DNA from 3 places in the Citrobacter sp. CRE-46 genome. Region 3 is predicted to be linked to each of the others. Evidence: predicted binding sites of a transcription regulator. Region 3 holds the regulator's gene; each other region holds the start of a gene.
The links. The regulator PurR, encoded in region 3, represses purine synthesis genes. The targets are predictions, from matches to a motif close to CANGCAAACGTTTGCNTG.

Region 1: a site for PurR is predicted at 3,030-3,047, ahead of purE (5-(carboxyamino)imidazole ribonucleotide mutase). Genes of this name have one in related genera too.
Region 2: a site for PurR is predicted at 3,050-3,067, ahead of tusA (sulfurtransferase TusA). Genes of this name have one in related genera too.

What each region holds. Positions count from the first base shown of each region.
Region 1 covers NZ_CM184341.1:3,787,043-3,792,976, forward strand. Annotated here, with positions in the region: gene AC534G_RS18600 (metal-dependent hydrolase) at 1-11, shown strand, start outside; gene cysS (cysteine--tRNA ligase) at 101-1,486, opposite strand; gene ppiB (peptidylprolyl isomerase B) at 1,660-2,154, shown strand; gene lpxH (UDP-2,3-diacylglucosamine diphosphatase) at 2,157-2,879, shown strand; gene purE (5-(carboxyamino)imidazole ribonucleotide mutase) at 3,118-3,627, shown strand; gene purK (5-(carboxyamino)imidazole ribonucleotide synthase) at 3,624-4,691, shown strand; gene AC534G_RS18630 (carbamate kinase) at 4,733-5,626, opposite strand; gene AC534G_RS18635 (oxamate carbamoyltransferase subunit AllH family protein) at 5,630-5,934, opposite strand, start outside.
Region 2 covers NZ_CM184341.1:293,934-299,867, reverse strand. Annotated here, with positions in the region: gene AC534G_RS01410 (lysoplasmalogenase) at 1-395, shown strand, start outside; gene zntA (Zn(II)/Cd(II)/Pb(II) translocating P-type ATPase ZntA) at 471-2,669, shown strand; gene tusA (sulfurtransferase TusA) at 2,745-2,990, opposite strand; gene AC534G_RS01395 (7-cyano-7-deazaguanine/7-aminomethyl-7-deazaguanine transporter) at 3,159-3,824, shown strand; gene AC534G_RS01390 (DcrB family lipoprotein) at 3,897-4,454, shown strand; gene AC534G_RS01385 (MFS transporter) at 4,458-5,675, opposite strand; gene AC534G_RS01380 (AI-2E family transporter) at 5,809-5,934, shown strand, end outside.
Region 3 covers NZ_CM184341.1:2,864,091-2,870,024, forward strand. Annotated here, with positions in the region: gene AC534G_RS13930 (C40 family peptidase) at 1-122, shown strand, start outside; gene sodB (superoxide dismutase [Fe]) at 250-831, shown strand; gene AC534G_RS13940 (MFS transporter) at 871-2,040, opposite strand; gene cydH (cytochrome bd-I accessory subunit CydH) at 2,216-2,305, opposite strand; gene purR (HTH-type transcriptional repressor PurR) at 2,603-3,628, shown strand; gene punR (DNA-binding transcriptional activator PunR) at 3,625-4,557, opposite strand; gene punC (purine nucleoside transporter PunC) at 4,671-5,876, shown strand.

The DNA of each region.
Region 1 (5,934 bases), 920 kb from region 3:
GAAAATATTAATCTGCCGGATGCGACGCGCTGCGTCTTATCCGGCCAACACTCGCTCTTTTGTAGGCCCGGTAAGCGTAGGCGCCACCGGGCTTACAGAGTTACTTACGACGCCAGGTGGTGCCCTGCGGACCGTCTTCCAGCACGATGCCCATCTCGTTGAGACGGTCACGCGCGGCGTCGGCCGCCGCCCAGTCTTTCGCCTTACGGGCGTCCAGACGCTGCTGGATTAACGCTTCAATTTCGGCGACTTCACCGTCATCCGTCTGCGCGCCGCTTTGCAGGAATGCTTCTGGATCCTGTTCCAGCAAGCCCAGCACGCTGGAGAGTTTACGCAGATGCGCAGCCATACCGTTCGCCGCCGCCATATCTTCACCCTTCAGGCGGTTAACTTCACGCGCCATATCAAACAGCACGGAGTACGCTTCCGGGGTGTTGAAGTCGTCGTCCATCGCTTCAATGAAACGCGCTTCAAAGGCCTCGCCACCCGCAGGAGCAACGGACTTGTCAGTGCCGCGCAGCGCAGTGTACAGACGTTCCAGCGCAGAACGCGCCTGTTTCAGGTTCTCTTCGCTGTAGTTCAACTGGCTACGGTAATGACCCGACATCAGGAAGTAGCGAATGGTTTCGGCGTCGTAGTATTTCAGCACGTCGCGCACGGTAAAGAAGTTGCCCAGCGATTTGGACATTTTCTCGCGGTCAACCATCACCATCCCGGAGTGCATCCAGTAGTTCACGTATTCGCCATCGTGCGCACAGGTGGACTGGGCAATTTCGTTTTCATGGTGCGGGAACATCAGGTCGGAGCCGCCACCGTGAATATCAAAATGGTTGCCCAACTGTTTGCAGTTCATCGCCGAACACTCGATATGCCAGCCCGGACGACCAGCGCCCCACGGAGATGGCCAGCTCGGTTCCCCCTCTTTGGACATTTTCCATAACACGAAGTCCATCGGGTTGCGCTTCACGTCAACCACGTCAACGCGTGCGCCTGCCTGCAGTTGATCCAGATCCTGGCGTGACAACTGACCGTAGTTCGGATCAGTCGGGACATCGAACATCACGTCGCCATTATCGGCAACATAGGCGTGACCTTTGGCGATCAGCTGTTCGGTGATCTCAATAATCTCGGCGATATGATGCGTAGCGCGAGGTTCCAGATCGGGGCGCAGAATATTCAGCGCATCGAAATCGCTATGCATTTCCGCAATCATGCGATCGACCAGCGCGACAAAGCTCTCGCCGTTTTCATTCGCGCGCTTGATGATTTTGTCGTCGATATCGGTAATGTTGCGCACATACTTCAGCTTATAGCCGAGGAAGCGCAGATAACGCGCAACGACGTCGAAAGAAACGAAAGTACGTCCGTGGCCAATATGACAGAGATCGTAAACGGTAATACCACACACGTACATGCCGACTTCCCCGGCATGAATAGGTTTGAATTCCTCTTTTTGGCGCGTCAGTGTATTAAAGATTTTTAACATCGAAGATTCCGTGTAGACGTGTGTGGGTAATAATATCCGTATAATACATATTATTCGTAATCGAAGCAGCACACTTTGCAAGGTGATCGCAGCTTGCGGTTATGCTATAACACACCCCTAACTCTGACCCTTAACAGGGTCGAAGCACCAATCTATCGGAACAGGATGCAAAAATGGTTACTTTCCACACTAATCACGGCGATATCGTAATCAAAACGTTTGATGATAAAGCGCCTGAAACAGTTAAAAACTTCCTGGACTACTGCCGCGAAGGTTTTTATAACAACACCATTTTCCACCGTGTTATTAACGGTTTCATGATCCAGGGCGGTGGTTTCGAGCCGGGCATGAAGCAAAAAGCCACAAAAGAAGCGATCAAAAACGAAGCGAACAACGGTCTGAAAAACACCCGTGGTACGCTGGCAATGGCGCGTACTCAGGCTCCGCACTCCGCAACCGCACAGTTCTTCATCAACGTTGCTGACAATGACTTCCTGAACTTCTCTGGCGAAAGCATGCAGGGTTGGGGTTACTGCGTGTTTGCTGAAGTTGTTGAAGGCATGGACGTGGTTGATAAAATCAAAGGCGTTTCCACTGGTCGCAGCGGTATGCATCAGGATGTGCCGAAAGAAGACGTCATCATCGAAAACGTGACCGTCAGCGAGTAATCGTGGCGACACTGTTTATTGCAGATCTTCACCTCTGCACAGAAGAACCGGCGATCACCGCCGGTTTTCTGCGTTTTTTAGCCGGTGATGCGCGACAAGCCGATGCGCTGTACATTCTCGGCGACCTGTTCGAAGCCTGGATTGGCGACGACGACCCTAATCCGCTGCATCATCAAATAGCCGCGGCGATAAAAGCACTGGTTGATTCCGGCGTTCCCTGCTTTTTTATTCACGGCAACCGTGATTTTCTGCTCGGCAAACGTTTTGCCCGTGAGAGCGGCATGACCTTACTGCCCGAAGAGAAAGTGCTCGATCTGTATGGTCGCAAGGTGCTGATCATGCATGGCGATACGTTATGCACCGACGATGCTGGCTATCAGGCGTTTCGCGCCAAAGTGCATCAACACTGGCTACAAAAACTATTCCTCGCCCTGCCATTGTTCATTCGCCAACGTATTGCCGCGAAAATGCGCGCCAACAGCAAAGCAGCCAACAGCAGTAAGTCGCTGGAGATCATGGATGTGAATCAGCAGGCCGTTATTGCCGAGCTGGAAAAACATCAGGCCCAGTGGTTAATTCACGGTCATACCCACCGTCCGGCAGTCCACGAACTTACGGCCAATGGGCAACCCGCGTTCCGCGTAGTATTAGGCGCCTGGCACAGCGAAGGTTCGATGATCAAAGTCACACCACACGACGTTGAACTGATCGCATTCCCGTTTTAATTCTGCAAATACCCCGTTCCTCTTTACACAAAACTATTCGAGTTGCATCGAGGCGGCAAATCCGTGAATCCCCTGGAGCTGACTAAAGTAAGTGACTGGGGTGAGCAGATGCAGCCAACAAAGAGGCAGCTTGAAGAGTGAAGTGTAAAGCGCGCAATCGTTTTCCTTGACGGTGAATTATGCTATTCTCTGTGCCCTCAAAAGTCGAGTGTAGTGCACCACAGGAGTTTTCAGACGCATGTCTTCCCGCAATAATCCGGCGCGTGTCGCCATCGTGATGGGGTCCAAAAGCGACTGGGCTACCATGCAGTTCGCCGCCGAAATCTTCGAAATGCTGGACGTTCCACACCATGTTGAGGTCGTCTCCGCCCACCGTACCCCAGACAAACTGTTCAGTTTCGCCGAAGGCGCTGAAGAAAACGGTTATCAGGTGATTATTGCCGGTGCCGGTGGTGCTGCACATTTGCCAGGTATGATTGCGGCGAAAACGCTGGTGCCTGTTTTAGGCGTTCCGGTACAAAGCGCAGCGTTGAGCGGCGTAGACAGTCTCTACTCCATCGTACAGATGCCTCGCGGTATTCCGGTGGGCACGCTGGCGATCGGCAAAGCGGGCGCAGCCAATGCGGCCCTGCTGGCCGCGCAAATTCTGGCAACACACGACAAAGAATTGCATCAGCGTCTGGCTGAGTGGCGTAAAGCGCAAACCGATGAGGTACTGGAGAACCCGGACCCGCGAGGTGTCGCATGAAGCAGGTCTGTGTACTCGGCAATGGTCAGCTAGGACGCATGCTGCGTCAGGCCGGTGAGCCGCTGGGGATTGCGGTCTGGCCCGTCGGGCTGGACGCCGAACCCGCTGCCGTTCCTTTTCAACAAAGCGTGATTACCGCTGAGATTGAGCGCTGGCCGGAAACGGCGCTCACTCGCGAACTGGCGCGTCACCCGGCGTTTGTTAACCGCGACGTCTTCCCGATTATTGCTGACCGTCTGACGCAAAAACAGCTTTTTGACAAACTCAACCTGGCGACCGCACCATGGCAACTGCTGGCGGATAAAAGCGAATGGTCTGCGGTGTTTGACAAACTCGGCGAGTTGGCGATTGTGAAGCGTCGCGTCGGCGGCTACGACGGTCGTGGACAGTGGCGTTTACGCGCGAATGAAACCGAACAACTGCCAGACGACTGCTACGGCGAGTGCATCGTCGAGCGAGGAATCAACTTCTCCGGTGAAGTCTCGCTGGTTGGCGCGCGTGCGCACGACGGCAGCACTGTCTTCTATCCGCTGACCCATAACCTGCATCAGGACGGCATTCTGCGCACCAGCGTGGTATTTCCGCAGGCTAACGCTAAACATCAGGCGCAGGCCGAAGCGATGCTCTCTGCCATCATGCAGGAGCTGGGCTATGTCGGTGTGATGGCGATGGAGTGTTTCATCACCCCGGAAGATTTGCTGATCAATGAACTGGCTCCGCGCGTGCACAACAGCGGGCACTGGACGCAAAACGGCGCCAGCATTAGCCAGTTTGAACTGCACCTGCGCGCCATTACCGGCCTGCCGCTGCCGACGCCGGTGGTGAACAATCCTTCGGTGATGGTAAACCTGATCGGCAGCGACCTGAACTATGACTGGCTGAAGCTGCCGCTGGTGCATCTGCACTGGTATGACAAAGAGGTACGCGAAGGGCGTAAGGTGGGACACCTGAATCTGAGCGACAGCGATACCGCGCGCCTTAGCGCCACGCTGGAAGCGCTCATTCCCCTGCTGCCGCCGGAATATGCCAGCGGCATCATCTGGGCGCAGTCAAAGCTGAAATAAACCGATACGGGAGGTGCGCCTGCGCACGCCTCCCGTTACTTTTACAGACGAATGCAGGTTCCGGCTTTCCCCGCCAACGTGTCTTCAATGCGAGACAGCGCGCCAATCCACGCGGGTTTTCCACGTCGCTTCACGTATCCGCTTACGGCTGTCACCTTTGGCCCCATCGAACCATCGGCTTTAGCAAACGGCGCCAGTTCATCAGGAGAGGCTTGACGAATCGCACGTTGCTCTGGCGTGCCCCAGTTCTCATAGACCGCATCAGCATCGGTGAGGATAACCAGACCGTCGGCATCGATCTGTTCAGCCAGCAATGCCGCCGCCAGATCCTTATCAATGACCGCTTCAGACCCTACCCCTTCCCCGGTCACCGGCACGCCGCCACCGCCGCTACAAATCACCACATGGCCTTCTTTGAGCAAGAGCTTAATGGCATCGCTTTCGACGATCTGGCGAGGCTCAGGCGAGGCGACAACACGACGCAGGTATTTGCCGTCACGTTTCATATGCCAGCCGTAGGTGGCTTCCAGTTGCGTTTGTTCTTCAGGCGAATACACCGGGCCGATAAATTTTTCCGGCGCCATAAACGCGGGATCGTCTTCAGACACCACAATTCGCGTTAACACTGTGGTCACCGGCGGCATCTCCGGTTCAGCGGTCAGACTTTGCGCCAACATATAACCAATCATGCCCTGAGTCTCTGCCACCAGCACATCCAGCGGGTAAGGTTCAACCTCTTTCCAGGCAAGATTCTGTAACGACAACAGACCAACCTGCGGCCCATTGCCATGTACGATGGCCAGGCGGTACGAACGTGCCAGACGCGCCAGGGCAGGTACGGCGCTGGCAATATTACGATATTGATTTTCTGCCGTCAGCGCCTCGCCGCGCTGCAATAATGCGTTGCCGCCAAGAGCAACAACCAGCGTTTTCATTCCCTATCCTTCTATAATTTGTTGCCCAAGCCAGAACCCCAACAGGGTGTCTGCGCCGGAGGTATGCCCGAGCGCCAGCAGCGAATTTATCGCCGCGTCCATCCTTTGTTGTCGGCCCAAAGCATGAGTGAAGTGGAGCAAAGGTGAAGCGAAATATCCTAATGCCGCGTAACGTAAGTAGCTCACGCTAACCACGGTCGTTGCCAGTTGAAGATTGCCGGAATATTCAAAGAAACGATGGCCGGAATCCTTATTCAGCGCGCCGAAATACCAGGCGGCCAGCAGCATTCCGGTCAGCGTATCATCAT
Region 2 (5,934 bases), 2.6 Mb from region 3:
ACGCCGTGGGGGCGTTTTTCCTCTCGCACCTGCTGTATACCATCTACTTCGCCAGCCAAATGACGCTGTCGTTCTTCTGGCCTTTGCCATTGGTATTGGTAGTGCTGGGGGCGTTGCTGATCGCCATCATCTGGACACGGCTGGAAGAGCTGCGTTTAGCGATCTGTACTTTTATCGGCATCACGCTGATGATGGTCTGGATGGCGGGCGAACTGTGGTTCTTCCGTCCCACTGGCCCCGCGCTGTCGGCATTCCTCGGTGCCTCATTATTGTTCATCGGCAATTTTGTCTGGCTGGGTAGCCATTATCGCCGCCGCTTCCGCGCCGATAACGCCATTGCCGCCGCCTGCTACTTCGCCGGACATTTCCTGATTGTTCGTTCGTTGTATCTCTAATATCGCTTGACTCTGGAGTCGACTCCAGAGTGTATCCTTCGGTTAATACGAAATGATTATTAACCGGAGGATGCCATGTCGACGCCCGATGCCCCTGGCAAAAAAGCCCCACAATTTTCTTCTTTCAAGCCAGTGCCAGCCCCACAAAAGGCGGACGACTGCTGCTGCGAAGGAAGTTGCTCCACCCCAACCACCGTATCCGAAAGCGTAATGGGCATCCGTTATTCCTGGAAAGTGGCAGGAATGGACTGTGCCGCCTGCGCCCGAAAAGTGGAAAATGCGGTCCGCCAGGTGAGCGGCGTCAACCAGGTCCAGGTGCTGTTCGCCACCGAAAAACTGGTCGTCGACGCGGGTTATGAGATCCGTCAGCAAGTTGAAAGCGCGGTACAAAAGGCAGGTTATACCCTGCGCGATGAACAAGCGCCGGAAGCCGCCCCTGAATCACGTCTGAAAGAGAACCTGCCGCTGATTTCGCTGATAATCATGATGGCGATTAGCTGGGGGCTGGAGCAGTTCAATCATCCTTTCGGCCAGATAGCGTTTATCGCCACCACGCTGGTCGGCCTGTATCCCATTGCCCGCCAGGCCCTGCGTCTGATGAAAACCGGCAGCTACTTCGCCATTGAAACGTTGATGAGCGTGGCTGCGATTGGCGCACTGTTTATCGGCGCGACGGCGGAAGCCGCCATGGTGCTACTGCTGTTTTTAATTGGTGAGCGCCTGGAAGGGTGGGCCGCCAGCCGCGCCCGCAAAGGTGTTAGCGCATTGATGGCACTCAAGCCAGAAACCGCCACGCGCCTACGTAATGGCGAACGCGAAGAGGTCGCAATCAATACGCTCCGGCCTGGCGATGTTATTGAAGTTGCCGCCGGTGGACGTTTACCCGCCGACGGTAAGCTGGTCTCCGGTTTTGCCAGCTTTGATGAAAGCGCCCTGACCGGCGAATCGATCCCGGTTGAACGCGCCACCGGCGAGAAAGTCCCGGCGGGCGCCACCAGCGTAGATCGTCTGGTTACGCTGGAAGTGCTTTCCGAGCCGGGCGCCAGCGCTATCGATCGCATTCTGAAGCTGATTGAAGAAGCGGAAGAACGCCGCGCCCCCATTGAGCGCTTTATTGACCGTTTCAGCCGAATTTATACCCCCGCTATTATGGCGGTTGCGCTGCTGGTTACCCTCGTCCCGCCGCTGCTGTTTGCCGGCTCCTGGCAGGAGTGGATTTATAAAGGACTGACGCTGTTGCTGATTGGCTGCCCGTGCGCGCTGGTTATCTCAACTCCCGCAGCGATTACCTCTGGTCTTGCCGCCGCGGCGCGTCGTGGCGCATTAATCAAAGGCGGCGCCGCGCTGGAACAGTTGGGCAGAGTCACGCAGGTGGCGTTTGATAAAACCGGCACCCTGACCATCGGTAAACCGCGCGTGACGGCGATTCATCCGGCAAGCGGTATAAATGAGGCTGAACTGCTGGCGCTGGCAGCGGCGGTAGAGCAAGGCGCGACGCACCCACTGGCGCAGGCGATTGTTCGGGAAGCGCAAACGCGCGAGCTGACTATTCCTGTCGCGAAAGAACAGCGGGCGCTGGTTGGCTCCGGAATAGAAGCACTGGTCAACGGCGAGCGCGTGCTGATTTGCGCCGCCGGTAAGCAGCCTGCCGATGCCTTTGCCGGACAGATAAGCGAGCTGGAAAGCGCGGGCCAGACGGTGGTGCTGGTGCTGCGTAACGATACCGTTCTCGGCGTACTGGCCCTACAGGATACGTTGCGCGACGACGCCCGCACTGCCATCAGCGAGCTCAATCAGATCGGCGTGAAAGGGGTGATCCTGACCGGTGATAACCCACGCGCGGCAGCAGCCATTGCCGGGGAGCTGGGTCTGGAATTCAAAGCGGGGTTATTGCCGGAGGATAAGGTGCGAGCCGTTACCTCTCTCAACCAACAGTCGCCGCTGGCAATGGTCGGCGACGGCATCAACGACGCCCCGGCGATGAAAGCGGCGACCATCGGCATTGCCATGGGTAGCGGAACCGACGTCGCGCTGGAAACCGCTGATGCCGCCCTGACCCACAACCGTCTGCGTGGCCTGGTGCAAATGATTCAGCTGGCGCGCGCCACCCATGCCAATATTCGCCAGAACATTGCGATTGCGCTGGGTTTGAAGGGGATTTTCCTCGTCACCACGCTGCTCGGGATAACCGGACTGTGGCTGGCGGTGCTGGCTGATACGGGGGCGACGGTGCTGGTGACCGCGAACGCGTTGCGGTTGTTGCGTAAAGGATAATGAGTGTGTCGGATGCGGCGTTGCCTTATCCGGCCTACAGGTTACACCGTCTTTGTAGGCCGGATGGCGCTTCGCTTAATGACCTTTGCGCACTAAATAGCGGTACGGCAGCGAGTCGGTCTCTTTGGCTACCAGTTCATGCTCCATAAAGGTACAGAAGCCGGGAATGTCGCGGGTTGTCGCCGGATCGTCGGCGACAATCAGCAGCGTTTCACCCGCCTGCATACCGCGCACGGTTTTACGCACCATCATTACAGGTTCCGGGCAGCGTAGTCCCTGGGCATCAAGCGTATGGTCGGGAGAGGTAAACAGATCGCTCATCGTAGTCTCATTCATGCAAAAACGGCGTTATTTTACGCTCTGTTGTGGCGTAAGCCAATCAGGTTAACGATTGCGTGAAAAACAACCATTGCAATGTGCTCTTAAAGCAGTATCATGCGACGGTTTTTTATTGGGTTCCCTCACCCCATCCAACAAAAAGGTCACAATATGACTCCGTTTACACAATCTCAGCGCGTAAAAGCGTTGTTTTGGCTATCGCTATTTCATCTGCTGGTGATCACCTCCAGCAACTATCTGGTACAGCTACCGATCTCCATTTTTGGTTTCCATACCACATGGGGCGCTTTTAGCTTTCCGTTTATTTTCCTCGCGACCGACCTGACCGTGCGTATTTTTGGCGCGCCGTTGGCACGACGTATCATCTTTGCGGTGATGATCCCCGCGCTGCTGATCTCCTATGTTGTTTCATCACTGTTCTATATGGGATCGTGGCAGGGATTCGGCGCGCTGCTGCACTTTAACCTGTTTGTCGCCCGTATCGCCGCCGCCAGCTTTATGGCTTACGCGCTGGGACAAATTCTGGATGTGCATGTCTTTAACCGCCTGCGTCAGAGCCGTCGCTGGTGGCTGGCGCCGACGGCTTCCACGCTGTTTGGCAACATCAGCGATACGTTGGCCTTTTTCTTTATCGCTTTCTGGCGCAGCCCGGATGCCTTTATGGCCGAGCACTGGATGGAAATCGCGCTGGTCGACTACTGCTTCAAGGTACTGATCAGCATTATTTTCTTCCTGCCGATGTACGGCGTGCTGCTGAATATGTTACTGAAAAGGTTGGCAGATAAATCTGAAATATCTGCATTGCAGACGAGTTAAAGGTTCATTTTCCGAGTTGTGATAAGATGGTCGAATGAGCCGTTATGGCCGTTTATCGAAAGGAAGAAGTCAATGCGCAATCTGGTTAAATATGTCGGTATTGGCCTGCTGGTTATGGGGCTTGCAGCCTGTGATAATAGCGATACAAAAGCGCCAGCAGAAGGTGCTGCCGCAGAGAGTAGCGCCACCGGACAACCGGTCAGCCTGCTGGACGGCAAACTCAGTTTTTCCCTGCCAGCGGATATGACCGATCAGAGCGGCAAGCTGGGCACCCAGGCAAACAATATGCACGTATATTCTGACGCAACCGGCCAGAAAGCGGTGATTGTGATTGTCGGCGACAATACCAACGAAGATCTTGCCGTACTGGCAAAACGTCTGGAAGATCAGCAGCGTAGCCGCGACCCGCAGTTGCAGGTCGTCACCAATAAATCTATTGAGCTGAAAGGCCACACGCTGCAACAGTTAGACAGCATCATCTCGGCCAAAGGCCAGACCGCTTACTCTTCCGTGGTGCTGGGTAAAGTGGACAACCAACTGCTGACGCTGCAAATTACGCTGCCGGCTGACGATCAGCAAAAAGCGCAAACGACCGCAGAAAACATCATTAACACGCTGGTTATCCAGTAACGGTTAAGACGATGACTCGGCCTCCGGTGACGCCACCTGAGGCCGTTTTTTTAGCCGCCAGGTCAGCAATAACGCCACCGCCACCAGCCCGGCCGCCGCCAGGTAGATAACCGGTACACCCGCCCACGTCATGACCAGCCCGGCCAGCGGCCCGGTAACGCCCAGCGATAAATCCATAAACACCGTATAGGTCGCCAGCGCGGCACCCTGATTTTGCTGCGGGACGGCTTTTACCGCCACCACGCCCAGCGCCGGGAAGACCAACGAGAACCCGGCACCTGCCAGCAGAACGCCGATTTTAGCCATCCACGGCATGGAGGCCATGCCGACCAGCAGCAGTCCAACAATCTCGACGCTAAAGCAGATCATCGCGACATTGAGCCCACCTAACCGGTTGATACCATTTGGGAATAACAAGCGAGTGCCCACAAATGTACAGCTAAAAAGCGTCAGCGCAAAAGCTGCGCCGTCCCAGCCTTTAGCATCATAAAACAGCGTGATAAAGGTGGCGATCACGCCAAATCCGGCGGAGGCCAGCGCCAGCGCCATCCCGTACAACCAAACGCGCCCAAGCACAGCGCGAAACGGTAACGGCTTGCCTTTGCTGGCCTTCACCGCCGGTCGAGGGAGCGCCAAAAGTATCGCCAGCAGCGCCACGCCCATCACGGTCAGCGCCAGTCCCTGTAAGCCACCCCAGGCGTAACACAATACGCCCAGCGGAGCGCCTATCGCCATCGCGCCATAGGTCACGATGCCGTTCCACGAAATCACCCGTCCGATATGCATTGAGCCAACAACCCCTACGCCCCATAGCGTAGAGCCGGTCCCCGCAAAGCTTTGCCCGATGCCCAGAATCACCCGCCCGATGCATAACAGCAACAAACTTACCAGCGGCCAACCTTGGGTTGATCCTGCCAGCAGGTAACCCAGGCCACTTAAAAAGCAGCCGCACAGTCCGAAGACCACGATTTTTTTCGGCCCCAGCAGATCGGCATAGCGACCGGCATGAGGGCGGCTCAGCAGCGTGGCGAAATACTGCAGGCTGATGACCAGTCCCGCCCAGAAGGCGCTAAATCCCATCACATCATGGACATAGCCGGGCAATACCGCGAGCGGCAGGCCGATGGTCAGATAGCTGGCGAAGTTAAACATCACCACCGAAACAATGCGCAGATTAAGGCGCAAACCGCTTAACGTCGGTTCAGCGACGGGTTCGGGCATGGAAGGTCACCACATTTTCACAACAGTGTTTCATTTCTACCATGTTGCAGACCATAAATCAGCAGCCAGTTTAGGAATAACAGACGCAAGCCAACCGCTACACTTAATGCAAAAACGCAAACAGGAAGAAAACATGACAACCGCTCAGCCCGATAAAACGGGTATGCATATTCTGCTCAAACTGGCCGCTTTGGTGGTGATCCTCGCGGGCATCCATGCCGCGGCGGATATCATTGTGCAACTGTTGCTGGCGCTCTTT
Region 3 (5,934 bases):
GTAAATTTATTCAGTCACCGCGCAGCGGTCAGGAAATTCAAATCACTTCTCTGAGCGAAGATTACTGGCAGCGCCACTATGTGGGCGCTCGCCGGGTAATGACACCGAAAACAATTCGCTAAAAACTTACCCTACAGAACATGCTGTAGGGTAAGTTCTTCTTTTGCATAACCTTTCAATTTGCTACCCTATCCTTACTCACAATGAGGCTATTGTGTGTACTCAATATAAATAATAAGGAGAGAAGCAATGTCGTTTGAATTACCTGCATTACCGTATGCCAAAGATGCTCTGGCACCGCACATTTCTGCCGAAACGCTGGAATACCACTATGGCAAACACCATCAAACCTACGTGACCAACCTGAACAACCTGATCAAAGGCACGGCGTTTGAAGGTAAATCACTGGAAGAGATCGTTCGTAGCTCTGAAGGCGGTGTATTCAATAATGCTGCACAGGTATGGAACCACACGTTCTACTGGAACTGCCTGGCGCCGAACGCAGGTGGCGAGCCGACCGGTAAACTGGCCGATGCAATTGCCGCCTCCTTTGGCAGCTTTGCGGATTTCAAAGCGCAATTCACCGATGCCGCTATCAAAAACTTCGGTTCTGGCTGGACCTGGCTGGTTAAAGGAACGGATGGCAAACTGGCTATCGTTTCTACTTCCAACGCAGGTACTCCGCTGACGACCGACGCGACGCCGCTGATGACCGTTGACGTATGGGAACACGCCTACTACATCGATTATCGCAATGCCCGTCCTGGCTACCTGGAGCACTTCTGGGCGCTGGTGAACTGGGAATTTGTTGCGAAGAACTTCGCAGCATAAAATGATAACGCAGAAGGGACTCCCTTCTGCGTTTTAGCCTTAGCTGGAGGCAGTGCAGACTTCTTCAGATTGCCTTCTTGCCGAGATAAAGACCAGCAGTAACGCAAGCCCTGCCACAATCGCTCCCATCACGGGTACAAAACTGTAGCCCAGACCACCGGAAATCACCGCCCCACCGGCTGCCGCACCTAACGCATTTCCCAGGTTAAACGCGCCAATGTTGACTGACGATGATAACCCTGGCGCTTCGCTGGCAACGCGCATCACCCGCATCTGCAACGGCGGAACCACCGCAAACGTCGCCGCGCCCCAGACGACCATACTGACCGCCGCCCCCAGCTCATTACGCGCGAGGAAGGGAATGGCCAGCATAATAACCATCAACAACAGCAAAAAGCCTTTAAGCGTACCGTTGACAGAACGATCCGCCAGTTTGCCACCAAGATAGTTTCCGATCGAGAATCCGACGCCAATTAATACCAGCATTCCGGTCACAAATGCCGGTGTGGCATGGGTAATGCTGTGCAGCACCGGCGAAATGTAAGTATAAAGCGTGAACATCGCGCCTGCGCCCAGCACAGTGGTCAGCAGAGCCGACAGCACCTGTGGGCGCATAAGTACCGCCAGTTCGCTGCGGACATCGGGGCGCGCTCCTGACCCACCTTTCGGTAATGAGAAGAACAGGCTGACCATAGCGATGACGCCCAGACCCGCCGTCGCCATAAACGACATCCGCCAGCCGATTGTCTCACCAAGCCACGTCGCCGCGGGAACACCGCCAATATTGGCAATCGTTAACCCCATAAACATGGTTGCCACGGCGCTGGCTTGCTTATGTTTAGGTACCACGCTTGCGGCGACAACAGAGCCGAGACCAAAAAAGGCTCCGTGATTAAGACTGGTCAAAATACGTGACAGCATCAGCGTGGTGTAATCCGGCGAGATAGCGGAAAGCACGTTGCCCAGCGTGAAAATAGCCATCAGGAATATCAGCGCATTACGTCGCGCGCGATGGGACAGCAGCAGTGTCATCAGCGGAGCTCCCACCATCACGCCAACCGCATACGCGCTAATCAGCATCCCGGCCGCGGGAATCGAGACATCCACCCCTTTGGCAATCACGGGCAATAATCCCATTGGCGAAAATTCGGTGGTGCCAATGCCAAACGCGCCAATCGCCAGCGCCAGTAAGGGATAATTGATTTTCATATATCGACTCCGTAACGTCGAGCCGTGGCGCGACATAAAATAAGAGTCAAAAGCATGACATTGATCGCAAAATTAATAAAGTTAACAAAATTGCAAAAGACTTTTGCTTATTCGCAAACAATAGAGGGGGAATAGATGCGGAAAGGATGAGGGAGAGCTAACTCCCTCGGGGAAATCAATGCAGTGCTGCGGTCAGGCCACCCGCGACGATCAAACCCAGAACAATAATGGTAGTCACTAACGAAAATTTCAGATCGGTGCTCATCAAGTTTTCTCCTTTTTATTCCCACACAAAAAGTGATATTGCGCATTTTTACACACTTGAAAGCAAAAATCTCTCACGATTTATATTGATAACTGCTTTTAACTCTTCCCCTTTTCGTTAAGATCAGACAAAATTCCACGCTTACTTGATTAGCGTACCGGCCATTGACCCCTTCCTGACGTTCCGTGTCGTTTTCCCGGCGTGCCGCAACCCCTACGTTGCGTTAAGGGTGTGTGAAGGCAAACGTTTACCTGGAGTATTCTCAGGAGCTTAGGATATGGTCTGGAGTGAGATGTAATGGCAACAATTAAAGATGTAGCGAAGCGAGCAAACGTTTCCACTACAACCGTATCACACGTAATTAACAAGACGCGCTTTGTCGCGGAAGAAACGCGTAATGCGGTTTGGGCTGCGATCAAAGAGCTGCACTATTCTCCAAGCGCAGTTGCGCGCAGCCTGAAGGTGAATCACACCAAGTCTATCGGCTTGCTGGCGACCAGCAGCGAAGCGGCCTATTTCGCCGAAATTATCGAAGCCGTTGAGAAAAACTGTTTCCAGAAAGGCTATACCCTGATTCTGGGCAACGCATGGAACAGTCTTGAAAAGCAGCAGGCCTATCTGTCGATGATGGCGCAAAAGCGCGTTGATGGTCTGTTAGTGATGTGTTCTGAGTATCCGGAACCTCTGCTTTCGATGCTCGAAGAGTATCGCCATATTCCGATGGTTGTTATGGACTGGGGCGAAGCTAAGGCTGATTTTACCGATACGGTCATTGATAACGCTTTCGAGGGCGGTTACATGGCGGGTCGGTATCTGATAGAACGCGGCCATCGCGAGATTGGCGCAATCCCGGGCCCGATGGAGCGGAATACCGGGGCCGGTCGTCTGGCTGGCTTTATGAAAGCGATGGAAGAAGCGCTGATTAAGGTTCCCGAAAACTGGATTGTACAGGGCGATTTTGAACCTGAATCCGGTTATCGCGCCATGCAGCAAATTCTTTCACAGTCGCATCGTCCGACCGCCGTCTTCTGCGGTGGCGATATCATGGCGATGGGCGCGCTGTGCGCCGCTGATGAGATGGGACTGCGCGTACCGCAGGATGTCTCGCTCATCGGTTATGATAACGTGCGCAACGCCCGCTTCTTCACGCCAGCGCTGACCACCATTCACCAGCCTAAGGATTCACTGGGTGAAACGGCCTTTAATATGCTGTTAGACCGCATCGTGAATAAACGCGAAGAGTCGCAGTCTATCGAGGTTCATCCGCGTCTGGTAGAGCGCCGCTCCGTTGCTGACGGTCCATTCCGCGATTATCGTCGTTAAGCCTGTTGTGCGGGGGCCTCATCTGGCTCCCGCAACCATTCTTTATTCAGCGTTTCGCTATCACCTAAATAGTCCAGCAACCAGCTCAGTGCTGGCGAGGTATCGTTCTGTTGCCATGTCAGACAACACGCGGCATCAGGAAAGGGATTCTCCAACTGCAGCGACACCCATTTACCGCTATCAATCCACGGCTTGGCAAAATGTGTTGGTACCATGCCTACACACAATCCCGCAGATAAACAGGTTGCGGAAGATTCCCAGTCAGGCACCACAACGCGCTTTTGGTTGTCCAGTAACCAGGTTATACGCTTCGGCAATGTACGCGAGGTATCTTCTCGCACCAGTGACGGCCAGTTGCGCAACGTATCATCGCTTAGCGGCCCCGACATTGACGCCAGCGGATGATGGCTGGCCACCACGCAGCTCCAGCTCAGCATGCCCATGTCGCGGAAGGTATAGCGACCCCCTACCGGAATGGCCTGTGTGGCGCCAATAGCCAGCTCTACACGCCCATCGGAAAGCGCATCCCAGACACCATTAAAGACTTCCTGAAAAACCAGCAGTTCCACATCATCAAAGTGGCGATAGAAATCCACAATCATCTGCCGGGTACGTTCGGGACGGACAATGTTATCTACCGCGATTGCCAGTTGTCCTCGCCAGCCGTTGGCGATTTGTTGACATTGCTGACGAGTGATCTGCATTTTTTTGATAACAGAGCGCCCTTCTTTTAAAAACCACGCGCCGGCAGGCGTTAATTCCACATCGCGATGGCGTCGCTCAAAAAGCGGTACAGCCAGCCACTCCTCCAGTTGGCGCACGGTGTAGCTTACCGCCGAAGGTACGCGGTGTAACTCCTGCGCGGCTGAACTGAAACTGCCGTTGCGTGCAACCGCATCAACCACTTCAAGTGAATATTCCGACCACATATTCTGCCTACAAAAAATTTGAAATCAGTAAGCAAATATTAGCGTTTCACAGCGTGAATTACACTCACTACACTCAGCGGCATTGTTCTATTGCTAAAAAAAGAGAAATGATGATGCAACCTGGGAAAGGTTTTTTAGTCTGGTTGGCGGGCCTTAGCGTGCTCGGCTTTCTGGCGACGGATATGTATCTGCCCGCCTTTGCCGCGATTCAGTCCGATCTGCAAACACCTGCATCTGCCGTCAGCGCCAGCCTAAGTTTATTTTTAGCGGGTTTCGCCGTCGCACAACTACTGTGGGGACCGCTCTCGGACCGCTATGGCCGTAAACCGATTTTACTGTTGGGTTTATCTATTTTTGCGCTGGGTAGTCTGGGTATGCTGTGGGTTGAAAACGCCACTGGCTTGCTGGCGCTACGCTTTATTCAGGCCGTTGGCGTCTGTGCCGCGTCGGTTATCTGGCAGGCGCTGGTTACAGACTATTACCCTTCACAAAAAGTAAACCGCATCTTTGCCACCATTATGCCGCTGGTCGGGTTATCACCGGCTCTCGCGCCGTTATTGGGCAGCTGGATTCTGGTCCATTTCTCCTGGCAGGCCATTTTCGCCACCCTGTTTGCTATTACCCTGATTCTGATGCTTCCGGCCCTGCGTTTAAAACCGACGGTTAAAGCACGCGACGACAGCCAGGATAAACTGACTTTCGCCACACTGTTGCGCTCGAAAGCTTATCGTGGAAACGTACTGATTTATGCCGCCTGCTCCGCAAGCTTTTTCGCATGGCTGACGGGTTCACCGTTTATCCTTAGCGAAATGGGCTACAGCCCGGCAGTGATTGGCCTGAGCTATGTTCCGCAAACTATCGCCTTCTTAATTGGTGGTTACGGTTGCCGTGCGGCGCTGCAAAAATGGCAAGGTCGTCAGATGCTGCCATGGTTACTGATTCTTTATTCCATCAGCGTTGTTGCCACCTGGGCTACCGGCTTTATTCATCATGTTGCGCTGGCTGAAATTCTGATCCCATTCTGCGTAATGGCGATTGCCAACGGCGCAATCTATCCTATCGTTGTCGCTCAGGCGTTACGTCCTTTCCCACAGGCCACAGGACGCGCAGCCGCATTGCAAAATACGCTGCAACTGGGTTTATGCTTCCTGGCAAGTCTTATGGTGTCGTGGCTGATCGCCACCCCGCTGCTCACCACCACCAGCGTGATGCTGACAACAGTGCTGCTGGCAGCCATCGGTTACAAAATGCAATCGCAGACCGATAACACCCGTCAAACAGATGACCGGGCGCAAATTGCCCACGGTGAGTCTCACTAATAAATGTCGCGGGCACATAGTTAGCCCGCTAACAGTTTTCTATTGAATCGTCAAAAAA